DNA from 2 places in the Streptomyces ferrugineus genome. Region 2 is predicted to be linked to the other one. Evidence: predicted binding sites of a transcription regulator. Region 2 holds the regulator's gene; the other holds the start of a gene.
The links. The regulator HrcA, encoded in region 2, represses chaperone genes, less so after heat shock. The targets are predictions, from matches to a motif close to TTNGCACTCNGNNNNNCNGAGTGCNAA.
Positions count from the first base shown of each region.

Region 1: groES (co-chaperone GroES) is a predicted target of HrcA. The motif match lies at 1,625-1,651, and genes of this name have one in related genera.

Region 1 covers NZ_CP063373.1:9,104,258-9,114,441, forward strand. Annotated here, with positions in the region: gene groL (chaperonin GroEL) at 1-1,049, opposite strand, end outside; gene groES (co-chaperone GroES) at 1,170-1,478, opposite strand; gene IM697_RS40325 (polysaccharide deacetylase family protein) at 1,679-2,494, opposite strand; gene IM697_RS40330 (polysaccharide deacetylase family protein) at 2,491-3,498, opposite strand; gene IM697_RS40335 (class I SAM-dependent methyltransferase) at 3,589-4,752, shown strand; gene IM697_RS40340 (RNA polymerase sigma factor) at 4,749-6,029, opposite strand; gene IM697_RS40345 (YciI family protein) at 6,076-6,429, opposite strand; partial or broken gene IM697_RS46120 (DUF6624 domain-containing protein) at 6,537-6,682, shown strand; gene IM697_RS40350 (LCP family protein) at 6,694-7,743, opposite strand; gene IM697_RS40355 (LacI family DNA-binding transcriptional regulator) at 7,904-9,046, opposite strand; gene IM697_RS40360 (beta-xylosidase/alpha-l-arabinosidase) at 9,169-10,184, shown strand, end outside.
Region 2 covers NZ_CP063373.1:1,852,123-1,862,306, reverse strand. Annotated here, with positions in the region: gene IM697_RS08480 (histidine triad nucleotide-binding protein) at 1-309, opposite strand, end outside; gene IM697_RS08475 (S41 family peptidase) at 600-3,812, opposite strand; gene IM697_RS08470 (hypothetical protein) at 3,888-4,466, opposite strand; gene IM697_RS08465 (VOC family protein) at 4,559-4,951, opposite strand; gene IM697_RS08460 (16S rRNA (uracil(1498)-N(3))-methyltransferase) at 4,972-5,730, opposite strand; gene IM697_RS08455 (nitronate monooxygenase) at 5,727-6,812, opposite strand; gene dnaJ (molecular chaperone DnaJ) at 6,892-8,031, opposite strand; gene hrcA (heat-inducible transcriptional repressor HrcA) at 8,032-9,048, opposite strand; gene IM697_RS08440 (MBL fold metallo-hydrolase) at 9,210-9,941, shown strand; gene IM697_RS08435 (DUF3097 domain-containing protein) at 9,973-10,184, shown strand, end outside.

The DNA of each region.
Region 1 (10,184 bases), 7.3 Mb from region 2:
TTGATCTGGGCGACGCGGCCCTGGACGTCGTCGGACTTGCCGGCGCCGTCGACGAGGGTCGTGTCGTCCTTGGTGACCGTGACGCGGCGGGCGGTGCCCAGCACGTCCAGGCCGGCCTGGTCGAGCTTGAGGCCGACCTCCTCGGAGATGACCGTGGCGCCGGTGAGGACAGCCATGTCCTGCAGCATCGCCTTGCGGCGGTCGCCGAAGCCGGGGGCCTTGACCGCGACCGCGTTGAAGGTGCCGCGGATCTTGTTGACGACCAGGGTCGACAGGGCCTCGCCCTCGACGTCCTCGGCGATGATCAGCAGCGGCTTGGAGGAGCCGGCCTGAATGACCTTCTCCAGCAGCGGCAGCAGGTCCTGGATGGAGGAGATCTTGCCCTGGTTGATGAGGATGTACGGGTCCTCCAGGACGGCCTCCATGCGCTCCTGGTCCGTCACGAAGTACGGCGACAGGTAGCCCTTGTCGAAGGCCATGCCCTCGGTGAAGTCCAGCTCCAGACCGAAGGTGTTGGACTCCTCGACGGTGATGACACCGTCCTTGCCGACCTTGTCCATCGCCTCGGCGATGAGCTCGCCGACCTGCTGGTCCTGGGCGGACAGCGCGGCCACGGCGGCGATGTCGGACTTCTCGTCGATCGGGCGGGCGGAGGCGAGGAGGTCCTCGGAGACCGCGGCGACCGCGGCGTCGATGCCCTTCTTCAGCAGCGCCGGGGAGGCACCCGCGGCGACGTTCTTCAGGCCCTCGCGCACCAGCGCCTGGGCGAGCACGGTGGCGGTGGTCGTACCGTCACCCGCGATGTCGTTGGTCTTGGTCGCCACCTCCTTCACCAGCTGGGCGCCGAGGTTCTCGTACGGGTCCTCGACCTCGACCTCGCGGGCGATGGTGACGCCGTCGTTGGTGATGGTGGGCGCGCCGAACTTCTTGTCGATGACGACGTTGCGGCCCTTGGGGCCGATCGTCACCTTGACCGTGTCGGCCAGCTTGTTGACGCCGCGCTCGAGGGCGCGACGGGCGTCCTCGTCGAACTTCAGGATCTTCGCCATGACAGCGGGAGCCCTCTCGAAATCTGTGGGTTCAAAAGACACTGCGCCCCGGGCGCCCGGCTTCTTGTGTGGTCGCGGGGGCCAGGGGCGCAGCTGGAAGCAGAATGCTTCGAGGTGGTCTTACTTCTCGATGATCGCGAGCACGTCGCGAGCCGAGAGGACGAGGTACTCCTCGCCGTTGTACTTCACCTCGGTGCCGCCGTACTTGCTGTACAGCACGATGTCGCCGGTCTTGACGTCGAGCGGCAGGCGCTCGCCGTTCTCGAAGCGGCCCGGGCCCACGGCCAGGACGACGCCCTCCTGGGGCTTCTCCTTGGCAGTGTCCGGGATGACCAGGCCAGAGGCCGTGGTCTGCTCGGCGTCCAGCGGCTGGACCACGATGCGGTCCTCGAGCGGCTTGATGGCAACCTTGGAGCTGGCGGTCGTCACGATCCGACCTCCCCCTTCGGAGATCTCACGGGGTTAACTGTCTGAGGTGGCGACCAGGTCGATCCGTCGTCGCGGGTGCCGGACCTGCCCGTCGCGTAGTTGGCACTCTCCAGGGGGGAGTGCCAAAGCCGAGACTATGACCGTGATTAGCACTCGGTCAAGCGGACTGCTAATTCACTGCGCTGACCGAGCCGCTCCCGCTACACGTAGTCCTCCAGCCGGCCCACCGTCAGCCCTCTCGCCTGGATCTCCCGCAGCAGCCTCGTCGTCCGCTCCCGCAGGCTCAGCCCGGTCGGCTCGCTCGACGGGACGGAGACGATGTCGCCGGCGCGCAGTCGGCGGGGGCCCTTCGCGTACGTCAGTTCGCCGTCGCCCTCCATCGCCGCCCGCCACAGCACGACCGCCGTCACGCCGCAGTGGGCCGCGGCGCGGAGCGTGGTGGTGTCGTACGTGCCGTAGGGCGGGCGGAAGAGGCGGGGACGGACGCCGAAGCGGGCGCGGAGTTTGCTCTGCTGGCCGCAGATCTCGGCGCGCTGGCCGGCGTACGGCAGACCGCGCAGGGCGGCGTGGTCGAGGGTGTGGTTCTGGATCGAGGCGCCGACCGCGCGCAGCCGCGCGAAGTGGCCGTAGCCCGGGCCGACCACGCTGTCCGTGAGGAACATGCTGACGGGCAGCCGTAGCTCTCGGACCATGTCGACGAAGCGAGGGTCCTTCTCGGCGCCGTCGTCGTAGGTGAGGAAGATGACCCTGTCGCGGGTGGGGACGCGGTGCACGACCGGCAGCGGCTCCCCGGTCGAGCGCACCGGCCGGTGGGCGGGCGGGGGCGGCGGTGCGGGCAGCGGGGCGGTCAGGCCCCAGTGGCGGTACGGCCGGGGCGAGTGCGCCGCGTTCTTCGCCGAGCGCTCCGTGTGCCCGGCCGGTTCGCCGCGCGGGTCGGCCGGGCCGGCGCACCCGGCGAGCAGGGCGGACGCCAGGGCCGTGGCGGCCAGCGCCCGCGCCCCGGGCACCGACCTCACAGGTAGTCCTCCAGCCGGGCCACCGCGTACCCCTCGGCCGTCACCTTGTTCAGGAACCGGCGGATCATGTCGGGCATTGTGCCCTTCCAGTCGTCCCGGCCCCGGAAATGAGTGAGCACGATGTCACCCGGTCGGATCTTCCGGTCCCACTCGCGGTAGTCCCAGTGGTCGACGAAGACCTCCTCGTTCCACAGCGGGACGTACTTGATGCCGCAGGACTTCGCGGCGCGCAGGCTGTCCCGGTTGTAGTTGCCGAAGGGCGGGCGGAAGAGCAGCGGACGCTTGCCGTAACGCTCCTCGATGACCTCCTGCATGCCGCAGATCTCGATCTGCTGGCGGCGGAAGGACAGGGCCGGGAGGTAGGGGTGGTGCAGGGTGTGGTTGTTCAGGACCACGCCACTGCGCTGCATCCGCCCGAAGTAGCCGTAGTCCTCCTTGATCAGGTAGTTGCTGAGGAAGGCGGTGTACGGCACTTGCAGGTCGTCCATCATCCGCAGGAACGTCGGGTCCTTCTCGGCGCCGTCGTCGATGGTGAGGAAGACGACGCGCTGCTTGGTCGGGATGGTCGTGAAGACGGGGGGCAGGCCGAGTTCCTCGTGGCCGGCGACCTCGAAGCCCTTGCGGGTGGTGATCCGCGGCTTCTTGGCCGGGGGCGGCGGTGGCGTGAGCGGGACACCGTCCAGGCGCCAGCGTCTGGCGGCGGCGATGCGGGCGGCGCGGGCCTCTTGGGCGGACCGGAACTTCCTGGCCGGTGGTTCCGGGGTGGCGGCAGGGGGCGGTGCCTTGAGGGGGTGACGGCCCGGAGTGGGGCCCTCGGCCGCGCCGCCGGGGCCGGCCACGCCGCCCTGCGCACAGCCGGAGGCGATGGCCGCGACGGTGAGCACGGCGAGAACGCCGTGGACGCGGGATCGCAGGACCGTCCGGGGGCGACGCGCTGCCGGCCCACGATGCCCTGCCGCCGCCCGACTTCCGATGTTTTTGTCATTTTGTACTACTAGTCGCATGGAGCCGGATCTTGGCAGGCCGCCGCCCCGAAGCCGGTCCGACACCGCCGCAGGAGGCGGACCATCCACCGACTGGCCGACAATGACCCGGTGAACGACCACCTCGCCCCCCTCCTCACCCCCGAGGGCCGCGCCCTCCTCGACGCCGTCCGGGACACCGACCCCGCCGACGAGTTGGCCGTCGCCACCAGGCTGCGCCGCGAGCACCCCGCCGAGCTGGTGTCGGCGGCGCTCGGGCAGGCGCGGCTGCGGCAGCGGGCGGTGGCGAAGTTCGGGGCGGCGGACGCGGGGCGGATGTTCTTCACGCCGAACGGGGTCGAGCAGTCCACGCGGGCGAGTGTCGCGGCGTACCGGGCGGAGCGCCTGAGGGATCTCGGCGTCACCTCCGTCGCCGACCTGTGCTGCGGGATCGGGGGCGACGCGATCGCGTTGGCGCGGGCCGGGATCCGGGTGCTGGCGGTGGACCGGGATCCGGTGACGGCGGCGGTGGCGCGGGCGAACATGGCCGGCCTCGGGCTCGCCGGGCTCGTCGAGGTGCGGGAGGCGGACGTCACCGAGGTGGACACCGCCGGCTATGACGCCGTGTTCGTCGACCCCGCCCGGCGGGGAGGCCGCGGCAGGATCTTCGATCCCGAGGCGTACTCGCCGCCGCTGTCGTGGGCCGTGGAGGCCGCCCGCAGGGCGCCGCGTGCCGCGCTGAAGATCGCGCCCGGGATCCCCCACGAGATGGTCCCGGACGACGCCGAGGCCGAGTGGATCTCGGACGGCGGGGACGTGAAGGAGGCGGTGCTGTGGTTCGGCACCGACCCCGGCGCGGTGCGGGCCACCCTGCTGCCGGGCCCGCGCTCGCTGCTCTCCCGCGGTCTTCCCGACCCGCGAGTCCGGCCCGTCGGACGGTACTTGTACGAGCCCGACGGCGCCGTCATCCGCGCCCATCTGGTCGCCGAGGTCGCCGACCGGCTCGACGGCGGGCTGATCGACGCGACCATCGCGTACGTCACGGCGGACGAGCTGCGGCCGACGCGGTACGCGACGGCGTACGAGATCACCGATCAGCTCCCCTTCAACGTCAAGAAGTTGAAGGCGCTGCTGCGGGAGCGGGAGGTGGGTGTGCTCACCGTCAAGAAGCGGGGCTCCGCCGTCGAGCCGGAGGAGCTGCGCCGGAAGGTCAAGCCGCGGGGGCCGGGCTCGGCGACGGTGTTCCTGACCCGGGTGGCGGGGGCACCGACGATGCTGGTCGGCCGCCCCGCCTAGGGCGCCGCCCGCTTCAGCAGCATCTGCCGTTCGCGCACGTTGCGGGTCAGCGCCGCCGCCCGCTCGAACTCCGCGCGCGCCTCCGCCGTACGGCCGAGACGCAGCAGCAGGTCGCCGCGCACGCTCGGCAGCAAGTGGTAGTCCCGCAGGGCAGGTTCGGCGGCGACCGCGTCGACGATCTCCAGGGCGGGCTCCGGGCCCTCGGCCATCGACACGGCGACGGCGCGGTTCAGCTCGACCACCGGGGAGGGGGATCGGGCGGCCAGGAGGCCGTACAGCGTCGCGATGGCCTTCCAGTCGGTCTCCTCGTACGTGTACGCGTGCGCGTGGCAGGCGGCGATCGCGGCCTGGAGGGCGTACGGGCCCGGGGCGCCCGTGGCCGTGGCGTCGGCGCGGGACAGGGCCTTGATGCCGCGGGCGATGAGCATGCGGTTCCAGCGGCTGCGGTGCTGGTCCTCGAGGAGGACCGGTTCGCCCGACGGGCCGGTGCGGGCCGCCGTGCGGGAGGCCTGGAACTCCAGCAGGGCCGTCAGACCGTGCACCTCCGGCTCCTTCGGCATCAGTCCCGACAGCACGCGGGCCAGGCGCAGCGCGTCCTCGCACAGGGCCGGGCGCAGCAGGTCGTCGCCGGCCGTGGCGGCGTAGCCCTCGTTGAAGATCAGGTAGATGACGTCGAGGACCGAGCCGAGACGGGCCTCGCGGTCGGGGCCGTAGGGGACCTCGAAGGCGACGTTCCGGGTGGCGAGCGTGCGCTTGGCACGCACGATGCGCTGGGCGACGGTCGCCTCCGGCACCAGGAAGGCGCGGGCGATCTCCGGTGTGGTCAGGCCGCCGAGCAGGCGCAGGGTGAGGGCGATGCGGGCCTGCGGCGACAGCACCGGGTGGCAGGTGGTGAAGACCAGGCGGAGCAGGTCGTCGTCGATGTCGTCCGGGTCGTAGCGGGCCGACGGCTCCTCGGGCGGTGCCGCCGTCTCCAGGTCGCGGCCGATCTCGGCGAGCTTGCGGGCGTAGTTCTCACGGCGGCGGATCAGGTCCACGGCACGGTGCTTGGCGGCGGCCGTGAGCCAGGCGCCGGGGTTGTCCGGGACGCCGTCCCGGGGCCACTGCTCCAGGGCGGCGACCAGCGCGTCCTGCGCGAGTTCCTCGGCGATGCCGACGTCGCGGACCATGCGGGTGACGGTGGCGATGACGCGCGGGAACTCGATGCGGAAGACGGTCTCGACGGTGGCGGCCAGAGAGCGGCCGGGGTCTGGGGTGGGCTGGGGCTGCGGTTCCACAGCCCACCATCAGACACCCGTACGCCGACGGAGCCAAGGAACCGGCTCAGCCCTCGACGATCTCGCGCACCTCGCAGGTCATGGTCCAGTGGTCTTCGTGGATCTTCAGGAACCGCTTGGTCCACTCGATCGCCTCGGCCCGGTCCTTGCACTGCATGAGCGCGTATCCGCCGATGACCTCCTTGGCCTCGGTGAACGGCCCGTCGGTCACGGAGAGCTGTCCGCCCTCGTAGTGCACCCGGGTGCCCTGGGCGGTCGGGGTCAGCCCGGCGGTGTCGAGCAGGACACCCGCCTTCGTCATCTCCTCGATCAGCTCGCCCATGCGCTGCATCAGCGCGTCGCTGGGGCCCTCGGCGGCGGCCGACTCGTCGACACGGATCATGGAGAGATAGCGCGGCATGGTGACTCCTCGGATTCGGTGACCGGTCCTGCCCGGCCTCTCACCCCCGCGTCGAACGGGAGGCACCCGAATCGACACGCTCCCCGGATTTCTTTCGATGAATTCTGCATGCCGACCGGCAACTCGACGTCCAGCGCCACGCGTCGCGCCTCCTGGAACAGGCTTCCTTCGCGACCGCACCCTCGTCAACGAGGGCCGCGAGCAGGTCTACGGCACCCGCATGGACGAACGGCGCGCGCAGGCCGGCATCGAGGAGCTGGCCCGTCAGCGCAGCGACTCCCACAGTTCGCTCGCCTCGGGCTCGTTCGCGACCACACGGTTGCGGTCCGACGGGGCCGGCAGCACCGGCATGGTCACCGTCCTCGCCGTGTCCGACGACAGCCCGTCCAGGCTCTGCCCGAGCCTCATCAGCTCGCTCAGGGAGTCCAGGCCCGTGTCGGTGGTGAGGCTGCTCGTCACCGCGTCGGCGACGCGGTAGAGCCGGGCGGGGTCGGTGCGGAGGCCGGCGGCGGAGATCTGGTCCAGCAGGGCCTTCACCAGCCTCTGTTGCAGACCTATGCGGCCGAGGTCGCTGCCGTCGCCTATGCCGTGCCGGGTGCGGGCCAGCGCCAGGGCCTGCTCGCCGTCCAGGTGGTGGGTGCCGGCCGCGAGACGGAGGTGGCTGTCCTCGTCGTCGATGTCCTCGTCCGTCGTGACGGTGACGCCGCCCAGCGCGTCCACCAGCTTCGCGAAGCCCGCGAAGTCGATCTCGATGTAGTGGTCCATGCGGATGTTCGTGAGCGACTCGACCGTCTTCACCGCGCACACGGGCCCGCCGACGGCGTACGCGCTGTTGAACATCGCGCCGTACGCCACCCGCGTCGAACCACCCGACGGCAGCGGGCAGGACGGGCGGGTGACGAGGGTGTCGCGCGGGATGCTGACGATCGTCGCCCCGGCGCGACCGGCGTCGAGATGGACCACCATCGCCGTGTCCGAGCGGGCGCCGGTACTGCTGCCGCCGCCGAGCTCCTGGTTCTCCTCGCCGCTGCGCGAGTCGGAGCCCAGGACCAGGATGTTCAGGGACTCCGTGGGCAGCGGGGACGCGGAGGCCGACGGCGACGGCGTCGTGACCGCCTTCGCGGGGCGGTCGTCGCCGAGCGCGTTGTCGATGTCGACGCTCTTGATGTTGGCGTTCAGCTGCCAGAAGGCCCAGCCGGCCGCGCCCGCACCCAGCACCAGCGCGCCCGCGAGGACGAGGCCGGCGGTCTTCAGCGCTGCCGACCGCCGGCCCACCCGTCTGCCGTCGTCCCCGTTCTCGTCTCGTCCGGTCACGGGAAGGAACGTAAGTCCGAATTATTACGGGCAGGAACAGCAGACCGGCTTTTCTTCGGAAAATCTCAGACTTCTGCCGCCCGAGCAGACGAGCCGGACTCATCCGGCGGGGATCCGAAAGTTTCGGTCGACCAACCGATTGACTTCGGCGAGCCTTCCGCTAAACCGCCGGAGGCTCCGCCGTACTGCTGCGCACCACCAGGCTCGTGGCCAGCTCCACCCGCGTGGCCGCCGGCGTCCCCTCCTCCCGCGCCAGATCCAGGACCAGCTTCGCCGCCGCCTCCGCCATCTCCGTCAGCGGCTGCCGTACGGTCGTCAGCGGCGGCCCCACCCAGCGCGCGATCGGCAGATCGTCGAAGCCGACCACGCTCACGTCCTCCGGGATCCGCAGCCCCAGCTCGCGCGCGGCCTCGTACAGCCCGAGCGCCTGGAGGTCGTTGCCGGCGAAGACGGCGGTGGGCCGGTCCGGCCGGCGCAGCAGCTCGAGGCCCTGCCGGTAGCCGGTCTCGTGGTGGAAGTCGCCGGGCCGCACGAGGTCGGGGTCGGCCGGGAGCCCGGCGGTCTCCAGGGCGGCGCGGTAGCCGTCGATGCGGGCGCGGCTGCACATCATGCGGGACGGGCCGGTGATCGCGCCGATCCTGCGGTGGCCCAGCTCGACCAGGTGCCGGGTGGCGGCGAGTCCGCCCTGCCAGTTGGTCGCGCCGATGGACGGCACGTCGGCGCCCGGGTCGCCCGCCGGGTCCATCACCACGAACGGGATCGACCGGCTGGTCAGCAGCGCACGCTGGGACTCGTCGAGCCCGGACAGCACGAGGACCACCCCGTGCGGTCGCCGCGCCGCGACCTGGTCGGCCCAGGTCCGGCCCGGGGTCAGCCGCCCCGCGCTCTCGCTGAGCACCACGCTCAGCCCGGCGTCCCGGGCGACGTTCTCCACCCCCCGGATGACCTCCATCGCCCACGCGCTCTCCAGCTCGTGGAAGACCAGGTCGATCAGCGGCGAGCGGCTGGCCTCGGCACGCCGTCGGCGGTAGCCGTGGGCGCGCAGCAGCTCCTCGACGCGGGTGCGGGTGGCCGGGGCGACGTCGGCGCGTCCGTTGAGGACCTTCGAAACAGTCGGTGCGGAGACGCCCGCCTCACGGGCGATCTCGGCGAGTGTCGCGGTCTGCGCGGACCGGCCGGTGGCCGGCGCCGTCGTCGTGGTGGTGGTCGTGCGGGTCTGCGACGTCGCCGACCGGTTCGCCGACTCTGTCGACCGGGTTTCCGACTCTGTCGTCCGGGTTTCAGCGGGCTCACGGGCTGTCATGGCGGCGATCGTATCCCTGCGCGACCTCTTGACGAACCCTTCTCACCGGCCCTAGGTTCCCGGAACATTCGAGGTGAATAACGAAACATTCGCGAGTGGGCCATCGCCCCGACAGGAGTTTCATGACCACCGCCCCCTGGCGCGACCCCGCCCTGCCCGCCGCCGCCCGCGTCGACGACCTCCTCTCCCGGATGACCCTTCAGGAGAAGACCGCCCAGCTCTACGGCGTGTGGGTGGGCGCCGCCACGGACGGCGAGGGAGTCGCCCCGCACCAGCAGGACATGACCGCCGACTACGACTGGGACGAGCTGATCACCCACGGCCTGGGCCAGCTCACCCGCTCCTTCGGCACCGCCCCCGTGGACCCGGCGCTGGGCGCGCTGGCACTGGCCCGCGCCCAGCGCCGTATCGTCGAGGCGGGCCGTTTCGGCATTCCCGCGGTCGCCCACGAGGAGTGCCTGGCCGGCTTCACGGCCTGGCAGGCCACGGCCTACCCGGTCCCGCTGGCGTGGGGTGCCACCTTCGATCCCCCGCTGGTCGAGGAGATGGCCCGGCGCATCGGCGAGGACCTGCGCTCGGTCGGCGTCCACCAGGGTCTGGCGCCGGTCCTGGACGTCGTACGCGATCCGCGCTGGGGCCGGGTCGAGGAGACCGTCGGCGAGGATCCGTACCTGACCGGCACCATCGCCGCGGCCTACGTCCGGGGCCTCGAATCGGCCGGGGTCATCGCCACGCTCAAGCACTTCGCCGGATACGCCTCGTCGGCGGGCGCACGCAACCTCGCGCCGGTGCGGGCGGGCGTACGGGAGCTCGCGGACATCACGCTCCCGCCGTTCGAGATGGCGCTGCGCGAGGGCGGGGCGCGGTCGGTGATGGCGGCGTACAACGAGACGGACGGCGTGCCGGCCTCCGCCGACCCGGCCCTGCTCACCGAACTCCTGCGCGAGCAGTGGGGCTTCACGGGAACGGTCGTGTCCGACTACTTCGGCGTCGACTTCCTCCAGACCCTGCACCGCGTCGCCGGTACCCCCGCCGGGGCCGCGCACGCGGCGCTGGCCGCCGGTCTCGACGTGGAGCTGCCGACGCTGAAGTGCTACGGGAAACCGCTGCTGGAGGCGGTGCGGGCGGGTGAGGTACC
Region 2 (10,184 bases):
GTGCGCGTGGAAGACGGTCTGGCCGGCGCCGGGGCCGGTGTTGAAGACGATGCGGTAGCTCTCCAGCTTGTCCTCGTCGGCGACGGACTGCGCCTCTCGCAGGACGTCCGCGGCGAGGGTGGGGTCGCCGGCGGCGAGGGCGGCGGCGTCCGGGTAGTGGGCCTTGGGGATCACCAGGACGTGGGTGGGTGCCTGGGGGTTTATGTCCCGGAACGCGACGGTCGTGTCCGTCTCCCGCACGATCGTCGCCGGCACGTGCCCTCCGACAATCTTGCAGAACAGGCAGTCGTCCTGCGGTTCCCCTGCCATGCGTGTGCCTCCTCACGCCGGTTGATCTCTCAGGGGGCATGCTATCGCCGGGCATGTGTCTTCCTCGCCCCCGCCGCCCCTACCCATTCCCGTCCCCAGGGGCTCCGCCCCTTCGACCCCGCCAGGGGGCTCCGCCCCCTGGACCCCCGCTCCTCAAACGCCGGAGGGGCTGGATTTTCAGCCCGTCCGGCGTTTGAGGACAAGGCCCCTTCAGGGCCGGAGCGGGGGTCTGGGGGCCGCAGGCCCCCAGGGGACGGGAATGGGTAGGGGCGGCGGGGGCGAAAGGCAGGTCACCGGTCCGGCAGCGGCGGGGCCGATTTCGCCGGGCGCTCCTCCAGCCCCGCCAACGCCAGCCGCACCGCCTCATCCAGCTGCGCGTCCCGGCCCGCCACCCAGTCCTGCGGGCGCTGGACCACCTCCACGTCCGGGTCGACCCCGTGGTTCTCCACGTCCCAGCCGTACCCCTCCAGCCAGATCGCGTACTTCGGCTGAGTGATCAGCGTCCCGTCGACCAGCCGGTACCGACTGTCGATGCCGACCACTCCGCCCCACGTCCGCGTCCCCACGACCGGCCCGAGCCCCAGCGCCTTGATCGCCGCGTTGACGATGTCCCCGTCGGACCCGGAGAACTCGTTCGCCACCGCCACCACCGGCCCACGCGGAGCGTCCACCGGATAGCTGTACGGCCGCATCCCGCGCGGCAGTTCCCAGCCCACGATCCGCCGCGCCAGCTTCTCCACCACGAGCTGCGAGGTGTGCCCGCCCCCGTTCTCCCGCACGTCCACGACGAGGCCCTCGCGCGCCACCTCCACCCGCAGGTCGCGATGGATCTGGGCCCACCCCGGCGCCTGCATGTCCGGGACGTGCAGATAGCCGAGCCGCCCGCCGGACTTCTCGTGGACGTACGCCCGCCGGTCCGCGACCCACGCGTGGTAGCGCAGCGGCTGCTCGTCCGCGATCGGCACGACGACCGCGTGCCGTACGTCCCCGCCCCCGGCCGGCGAGATGGTCAGTTCCACCGCCTTGCCCGCCGTGCCGACGAGCAGCGGCCCGGGCCCGGCCACCGGGTCCACCGGCACCCCGGCCACCGCCACGATCGCGTCCCCGACCCGCACCGCGACCCCGGGTGCGGCCAGCGGCGCCCGCGCCTCGGGGTCGGAGGTCTCCGACGGCAGGACGCGGTCGATGCGCCAACCGCCGTCCGGATGGCGGGAGATGTCGGCGCCGAGCAGACCCTGCCGGGCGCCGCTGCCGTATCCGCCGCGCGGGGTGACGTAGGCGTGCGAGGTGCCCAGCTCGCCCTGGACCTCCCACAGCAGGTCGATCAGGTCGTCATGGGTGGCCACCCGGTCGAGCAGCGGCCGGTAGCGGTCCAGCACGGCCGTCCAGTCCACACCGCTCATGTCCGGCCGCCAGAAGTGGTCGCGCATGATGCGGCCGGCCTCGTCGAACATCTGCCGCCACTCGGCCGCGGGGTCGACCGTCTGCCGTACGCGGGTCAGGTCGACGGTGATGTTCGAGTCGCTGTCTTCGTCGCCCGAGGCCCGACGGTCGCTCGGCACCACCTTGAGCCGGCCGTCGGTCCACAGCAACACCCGCTTGCCGTCGCCGCTGACCTCGAAGTCGTCGGCGTCGTCGGCGAGATGCTCCACGCGCCGCTGGACGAGGTCGTAGCGCTCCAGCTCGTTCTTGGGCTCGGGGTCGTCGGGCGTGGCCCGCGAGGAGCCGAGGGCCCCGCGCACGGGGTGCCGCAGCCACAGCACGCCGTCCTTGGCGGCCCGCAGGTTGCTGTAGCGGGCGGCCTCGACCGGGAAGGGCACGATCCGGTCGGCGAGCCCTTCGAGGTCGATGCGGGTGGCCGGAGCGCCCTCGCTGTCGGGCGTCTCGTCCTTGTCGGGCGCGTCGAAGGGGCGGCCGTGGCGCTGCGGGCCGAAGGGGGACGGGGTGGTGGCCGCCAGGGTGATCAGGTGCGGGCGGGAGCCGACCACGAAGGCGAGGTCGAAGACGTGCTCGTCGTAGACCGGGTCGAAGGCCCGCGTCGACAGGAACACCAGGTGCTTGCCGTCCTGGGTGAAGGCGGGCGCGAAGTCCTGGAAGCGCAGCGGGGTCGCCTCGGAGACCGACAGGTCGGTGGTGTTGGCGAGCTTGAGCTGGCACAGCGGGCGCGGGCCGGGGTGCGACCAGGCGAGCCAGGCCGAGTCGGGCGAGAAGACCAGCCCGGAGACGTCCCCGTCCGCACTGCGGTCGACCTCGCGCACCTCGCCGGACTCCCGCTCGACGAGCAGCAGCCGCCCGTCGTGCGCGGCGACCGCGGCCCGGCTTCCGTCGGGCGCCATGGCGAGCTCCAGCACCCGCCCGAGCTGTCCGGCGGCCAGCCTGCGCGGGGTGGCCCCGGGCGCGAGGCCGGTCGCCGGGGCGAACTCCAGCGCGTCGTCGCCCTCGGCGTCCGTGACCCAGACGACCCACTCCTCGCCCTCCGCCCGGAAGGTGCGCGGCAGCCGGGCCCGTACGCCGGGCTCGGCGGCGAGCGCGCGGGCGGGACCGGAGCGGTGGGTGACCCAGTGCACGGCGCCCCGGACGCAGACGGCGCTGCCGCGCGCGGTGTGATCGGGCGCGGCGGCTCCGAAGGCGCGGGCGGCGTTCAGCGGGTACGGCTGCCGGTCGGTGCGCTGCCCGCCGAGCCGGATGTCCAGCCTGCGCGGCTCGGCGCCGTCGAGGTCGTCCAGGAGCCAGAGTTCACCGGCGCGGGAGTGGACGACACGGGTGCCGTCGCTCGCGGCGTGCCGGGCGTAGAAGCCGTCGACCGGTGTGTGGCGTCGCAGGTCTGATCCGTCGGCGAGGCAGGAGTACACCGCCCCCACGCCCTCGTGGTCGGAGAGGAACGCCAGCCGCTCCCCCACCCACACGGGGTCCTCCAGGTTCCCGTCCAGCTCCGCGTGCAGCCGTATGAACTCGCCGTCCCCCTCGACGTCGATCCACAGCTTGCCCGCGGTACCGCCCCGATACCGTTTCCACCGCGCGGCCTCAAGACCCATCGGCGCGGAGGCCAGGACCAGGTGCGGTCCGTGCACGACGTCGCCGACGGGGCCGTACGGCAGGGGGGTGGCGGGTCCGCCGTCGAGCGGGACCGTGTGGGCCCAGGTGCGGCGGCTGCCCGCCTGGCCCTGGGTGCTGATCGCCAGGACCTGTCCGTCCGGGGTCCAGCCGCGCACCCGGGTCTGCCAACTCCCCCAGTGCGTGAGGCGCTTGGAGGGGCCGCCCGCGACCGGGGCGATGTGCACCTCGGGGGCGCCGTCGCGCGTGGAGGTCCAGGCCACGGTGGTGCCGTCGGGCGAGATGCGCGGCCGGGAGACCGGCACGTTGTCGGCGCTGACCCGCCAGGCCCGGCCGCCGTCGAGGGGAGCGAGCCACACGTCGTCCTCGGCGGTGAAGGCGACCAGGTCGCCGTGGAGATGCGGATACCGGAGATACGAAGACGATCCAGGCGTCGCGGACTGAGTCACCCGATCACCATAGGCAGGGGCGGCGTCCGGGGACAGGCCTTTGGATCACTTGCCCGAACTCCCTTCGGAAAGCGCTCACTTGCCCTCCGGCCAGCAGTTCGGGTGCTCCTTGCAGTAGACGGTCTTGGTGACGGTCACCGTGACGGTGGGCCCGGGCTGCTGTCCGTTGCCGGGCGGGTTGACCGGCGAGGGCGTGGCGTTGCAGTTGCCCAGCCCGTTCACGTGGAACCACTCCTTGCCGTCGATCTTGGCGACGAGGTCCCCGCGCACACAGGCACCGCTGACGGCCCGGGTGATCCGGCCGGTGACGGTGATGTCCTTGCCGTCGGAGGTCTCGCCCTCGCAGTCGACCTTGACGATGGTGTTCTCACTGGCCGTCGCGGAGCTGTTGCCGCCGTTGCCTTTGCCGCCGTTGTCGTACGAACCGGTGCAGTTGAGCCACTGCACATCGGCCTTCTGCCGCTCCAGCTCGGCGGTCACGGTCTGGTCGGTCGTGAACGCCACGGTCGCCGTGTTCAGCCCGCCCGGATCGCAGGCCGACGTCCCGCCGACGGCGAGCACGGCCACGCCCGCCGCACCGGCCACCCGCACCGCGCGCGCACGACGCCCCGCAGGCCGGTCCGCGCGGCCCCAAACCCTCCTGAGAGCCCCCATGGGAGGGCAGCCTGCCACTGTCCCGGCCGCCGCGGTAGAGCACATACGGCCACACCCCGCGCTCGCACGTCACAGGTGGTCCAGGGCCTGTCTCAGGTGCGCAGCAGCAGCCACTGCTGCAGCTCCACCAGATTGCCCTCCGGGTCCTTGAGGTGGGCGACGCGCATGCGGTCGGTCATGGGAGCGGGGCCGCGCAGGAGGGTGGCGCCGCGTTCGGCGATCTGTGCGCAGTAGGCGTCCAGGTCGTCCACCCGCAGCACGACCAGTGAGCGATGGCCGCTGGCGTCGTCGCCGAGTTCGCCCAGGACCTCGGCCATCATCGCCCGGTCCTGGAGGGCGATGCCCGCCGAGCCGGTGGCGGGGCTGAACTTCTCGTACGGCCCGCTGGTCGCGCCCGACTGCGGCTTGAGGCCGAGGACGTCGGCGTAAAACCGGTAGCAGGCGGCGAAGTCGCTGACCAGCAGTCTTACTTGGGCGAGTTCCACGGCGGACGTCCCTCCCCGGGTCAGGACCAGCGGCCGGTGCGGCCGAGGAGCAGTGCCGTCGCCGCGGTTCCGGCGGTGGAGGTGCGCAGGACGGTACGGCCCAGACGGTACGCCTTCGCCCCCGCCTCCTCGAAGAGGGCCAGCTCCTCGGGGGACACCCCGCCCTCGGGGCCGACGACGAGCACGATCTCGCCGTCGGCGGGCAGTTCGGCCGTCGCCAGCGGCTCGCTGCCGTAGTCGCGTTCCTCGTGCAGTACGGCGGCGAAGTCGGCCTGCGCGAGCAGCGCCGCGACCTGCTTGGTCGTCGCCGCCTCCGCGACCTCGGGGAAGCGTACCCGGCGCGACTGCTTGCCGGCCTCGCGCGCGGTGGCCCGCCACTTGCCGAGGGCCTTGGCGCCCCGCTCGCCCCGCCACTGGGTGATGCAGCGGGCGGCCGCCCACGGCACGATCGCGTCGACGCCGGTCTCGGTCATGGTCTCGACGGCCAGCTCGCCCCGGTCCCCCTTGGGAAGGGCCTGGACGACGGTGATACGGGGCCGCTCCGGCGGCTCCTCGGCCACGGCGCCGAGCTCCACCACGAGCCGGTCCTTGCCCTCGGCCGCCTTGACGACGCCCTCGGCCCAGCGCCCGTGCCCGTCGGTCAGGACGACGTCCTCGCCGGGCCGCAGCCGCTTCACCGAGACGGCGTGCCGCCCCTCGGGCCCGTCGAGCACGTACTCGCCGCCGCCCGGACCGGTGGCCCGCTCCAGCGACTCGACGACGAAGACCGGCGCGGTCATCGGCCGGCACCGCCCCGCGGGAACGCCGACAACGCTGTCAGGGCCGCGTCCAGTTCGGCGGCCAGCACCTCCACCAGCTGCCCGGCGGGCAGTTCGCGGGCCATGCGGTGTCCCTGCCCCGCCCACAGGGCCATGCCCTGCGGGTCGCCGGAGGCGGCGGCCTTCTTGCGCAGCGGCGAGGTGAGGTGGTGGACCTCGGGGTAGGCGGCGGGGGCGTACGGCCCGTGCTCGCGCATGAAGCGGTTGACGAGGCCGCGTGCGGGGCGACCGGAGAAGGCGCGCGTCAGCTCGGTCCGTACGAACAGGGGGTTGGTCAGCGCCTGCTTGTGCAGGGCGTGGGCGCCGGACTCCTGGGTGGCGAGGAAGGCGGTGCCGAGCTGGGCGGCACTGGCGCCGGCCGCGAGTGCGGCGGCGATCTGGCTGCCGCGCATGATGCCGCCGGCGGCGACCAGGGGCAGGCTCACGGTCTCGCGGACCTGGGCGACGAGGGAGAGCAGCCCGATGCCGGCGCGTTCGGTCTCGGGGTTGTCGCGATGGGTGCCCTGGTGGCCGCCGGCCTCGATGCCCTGCACGATCACCGCGTCGGCGCCGGCCCGCTGCACGGCGAGGGCCTCGTCCGGGGTGGTGGCGGTGACGAGGGTGACGGTGCCGGCGCGGCGCAGGGACTCCAGGACGTCGCCGCTGGGCACGCCGAAGTGGAAGGAGACCACCGGCACCGGGTTGTCGAGCAGCACGGCGAGCTTGGCGTCGTAGCCGTCGTCGCGTCCGCTGTCGGGGTCCCCGAGCTCGACCTCGTACCAGGCGGCCTCACCGGCCAGTTGGTGTGAGTAGACGTCCACGGCCGCGGCGTCGGCATGCTCGGGCTGCGGCATGAACAGGTTGACGCCGAAAGGACGCTGGGTCAGCCCGCGCAGCTGCTTGATCTCCTGGTACATCCCGTCGGCGGTCTTGTACCCGGCGGCGAGAAAACCCAGCCCACCGGACTCGGACACGGCGGCGGCGAGCTGCGGCACGGAGACGCCGCCCGCCATGGGGGCCTGCACGATCGGATGGGGGAAGAGATCGGTCAGTGCGGAGGACATGACGGCATGTTGTCACGTCCTCCGAACAAGTCCGAATCGACCCTTCCCCTTGGCATAGGCCCGGAGTTTGCCTCCGGACTCAACGCCCGTTGAACGCGTCCTTGAGCCTGGAGAACAACCCCTGCTGCCCCGGCTGGAACTGCCCCTGCGGACGCTCCTCGCCGCGCAGCTTGGCCAGCTCGCGCAGGAGGCGCTCCTGCTCGGGGTCGAGCTTCGTCGGGGTCGTGACCTCGACGTGGACGATGAGATCGCCCCGGCCGCCGCCGCGCAGGTGCGTGACACCCCGGCCGTGCAGCGGGATCGACTGGCCGGACTGGGTGCCCGGGCGGATGTCGACCTCTTCCAGGCCGTCCAGCGTCTCCAGCGGGACCTTCGTGCCGAGGGCCGCCGCCGTCATCGGGATCGTCACCGTGCAGTGCAGATCGTCGCCACGCCGCTGGAAGGTCGGGTGGGGCAGCTCATGGATCTCGACGTACAGGTCACCTGCGGGACCGCCGCCGGGCCCGACCTCGCCCTCGCCGGCGAGCTGGATCCGGGTGCCGTTGTCGACACCGGCCGGGATCTTGACGGTGAGGGTCCGACGGGACCGTACCCGCCCGTCGCCCGCGCACTCCGGACACGGCGTCGGGACGACGGTCCCGAAGCCCTGGCACTGCGGGCACGGCCGCGAGGTCATGACCTGGCCCAGGAAGGACCGCGTCACCTGCGACACCTCACCGCGACCGCGGCACATGTCACACGTCTGCGCGGAGGTGCCGGGCGCCGCGCCCTCACCGTTGCAGGTGTTGCAGACGACGGCCGTGTCGACCTGGATGTCCTTCGTCGTGCCGAAGGCCGCCTCGTCGAGCTCGACCTCCAGCCGGATCATCGCGTCCTGGCCGCGCCGGGTGCGCGAGCGCGGGCCGCGCTGGGACGCCGTACCGAAGAACGCGTCCATGATGTCCGAGAAGTTCCCGAACCCACCGGCCCCGAAGCCGCCCGCACCGCCGCCGGCGCCCTGCTGCGAGAGCGGGTCGCCGCCGAGGTCGTAGACCTGCTTCTTCTGCGGATCCGACAACACCTCGTACGCGGCGTTGATCTCCTTGAACCGCTCCTGGGTCTTCGGATCCGGGTTGACGTCCGGGTGCAGCTCGCGCGCGAGCCGCCGGAAGGCCTTCTTGATCTCTTCCTGCGACGCGTCGCGACGCACGCCGAGCACGGCGTAGTAGTCCGTGGCCACTTACGACTCCGCCAGGATCTGTCCGACGTAACGTGCCACTGCGCGTACCGCTCCCATCGTTCCCGGGTAATCCATGCGGGTCGGTCCGACCACGCCGAGCTTGGCGACTGCCTCGCCGCCCGAACCGTAGCCCACCGACACGACGGACGTGGAGTTGAGTCCTTCGTAGGCGTTCTCGTGCCCGATGCGCACGGTCATGCCCGAATCCCCGGCCTCGCCAAGCAACTTGAGGAGCACGACCTGCTCCTCCAGTGCCTCCAGCACCGGCTGGATGGTGAGGGGGAAATCATGCGAGAAGCGGGTCAGATTGGCGGTGCCGCCGATCATCAGCCGCTCCTCGTTCTCCTCGACGAGCGTCTCCAGGAGGGTGGAGAGCACGGTCGAGACGGTGCCTCGGTCCTCGAGGTCGAAGGCCTCGGCGAGGTCCTCGACGAGCATCGGCACATCGGTGAAGCGCCGGCCCGCGACCCGGCTGTTGAGCCGCGCGCGTAGATCGGCGAGCGAGGCCTCGCCGAACGGCGCCGGGCAGTCGATCATGCGCTGCTCGACCCGGCCGGTGTCCGTGATCAGGACGAGCATCACGCGCGCGGGCGCGAGCGAGAGCAGCTCGACATGGCGGACGGTGGACCGGGTCAGGGACGGGTACTGCACGACGGCGACCTGCCGGGTGAGCTGCGCGAGCAGCCGTACCGTGCGGGCCACGACGTCGTCGAGGTCCACGGCGCCGTCGAGGAAGTTCTGGATGGCGCGCCGCTCGGGCGGGGTCATCGGCTTGACGCCGGCGAGCTTGTCGACGAACAGCCGGTAGCCCTTGTCGGTCGGGATGCGCCCGGCGCTGGTGTGCGGCTGGGCGATGAAGCCCTCGTCCTCCAGGGCCGCCATGTCGTTGCGCACGGTGGCCGGGGAGACACCGAGGTTGTGCCGCTCGGTCAGCGCCTTCGAGCCGACCGGCTCCTCGGTCCCGACGTAGTCCTGGACGATGGCGCGCAGTACCTGAAGCCTGCGTTCACTCAGCATCTCGCGCACACCTCCAGCGGTCGTCCCCTTGGCGCGTTTCCTGGCACTCTGTCCATCCGAGTGCCAGCCGTCCCCGGCCAGTGTACGGCGGTGGGGTGCACCCCGGGCAAGGCCGGGCCAGCACCGCCGCGCCCGACGGTGGTGTCGCTTAGCGTCGCCGTATGACGGTGACTTGGGAAGAGCTGGGGTGGGAACGGCTGGCGGCCGGGGTGGGGCGGTACCGGCTTCCGGTCTGGGACTGCACGGCGGGGCTGGTGGTGGGGGACGGCACCGCGCTGATCGTGGACGCCGGGTCGAGCCTCGCGGAGGGCGTGCGGTTGCGTACGCAGGCGCAGTGGCTCGCGGGTCACCGTGTGACTCATCTCGCGCTGACGCATCCCCATTTCGATCACGTTTTCGGCGCGGCGGCCTTCGCGGGGGCGGAGGTGTACGGCCCGGTGGGCATGGACACGGTGCTGGCGGGCCGGCACGCGCGCGAGGAGCTGCGCGCGGACGCCGTCCGGGACGGCCTGGACCCGGCCGCGGCGGAGGAGGCGGTGGACGCGCTGGTCCACCCCCACCACCAGGTCAGCGGCGAGTGGACCCTCGACCTGGGCGGCGGCCGCCAGGTCCTGCTGGCGAACGTGGGCCCGGCGCACACGGCCCACGACCTGGTGGTACTGGTGCCGGGCGACCCTGAGGTCGTCTACTGCGGGGACCTCGTCGAGGAGTCCGGCGAACCCCAGGCGGGCCCCGACGCCGTACCGTCGCACTGGCCGGCCGCCCTGGACCGCCTGCTGGACCTGGGCGGCGAGGACGCGCTGTACGTGCCCGGTCACGGAGCGGTGGTGGACGCGGAGTTCGTACGGCGCCAGCGCGACGAGCTGGCCGCCAGATTCGGCGTGTCGCGGTGAGCGCGGGGCCACTTCTCCTATCGTCATCCGAATGCGCCAGTACTCCCCGGACCTGACCCCGCCCTGGAAGAAGCCCAAGCCCGTCCCCGAGGTCCCGGCGGAGCCCGGCCTGGTCGTCGAGGAGCCCGGCACGGGGTTCTGCGGCGCGGTGATCCGCTGCGAGGCCGGCACGGTGACCCTGGAGGACCGCTTCGGCAAGCACCGGGTTTTTCCGCTGGAGCCGCGGGGGTTCCTGCTGGAGGG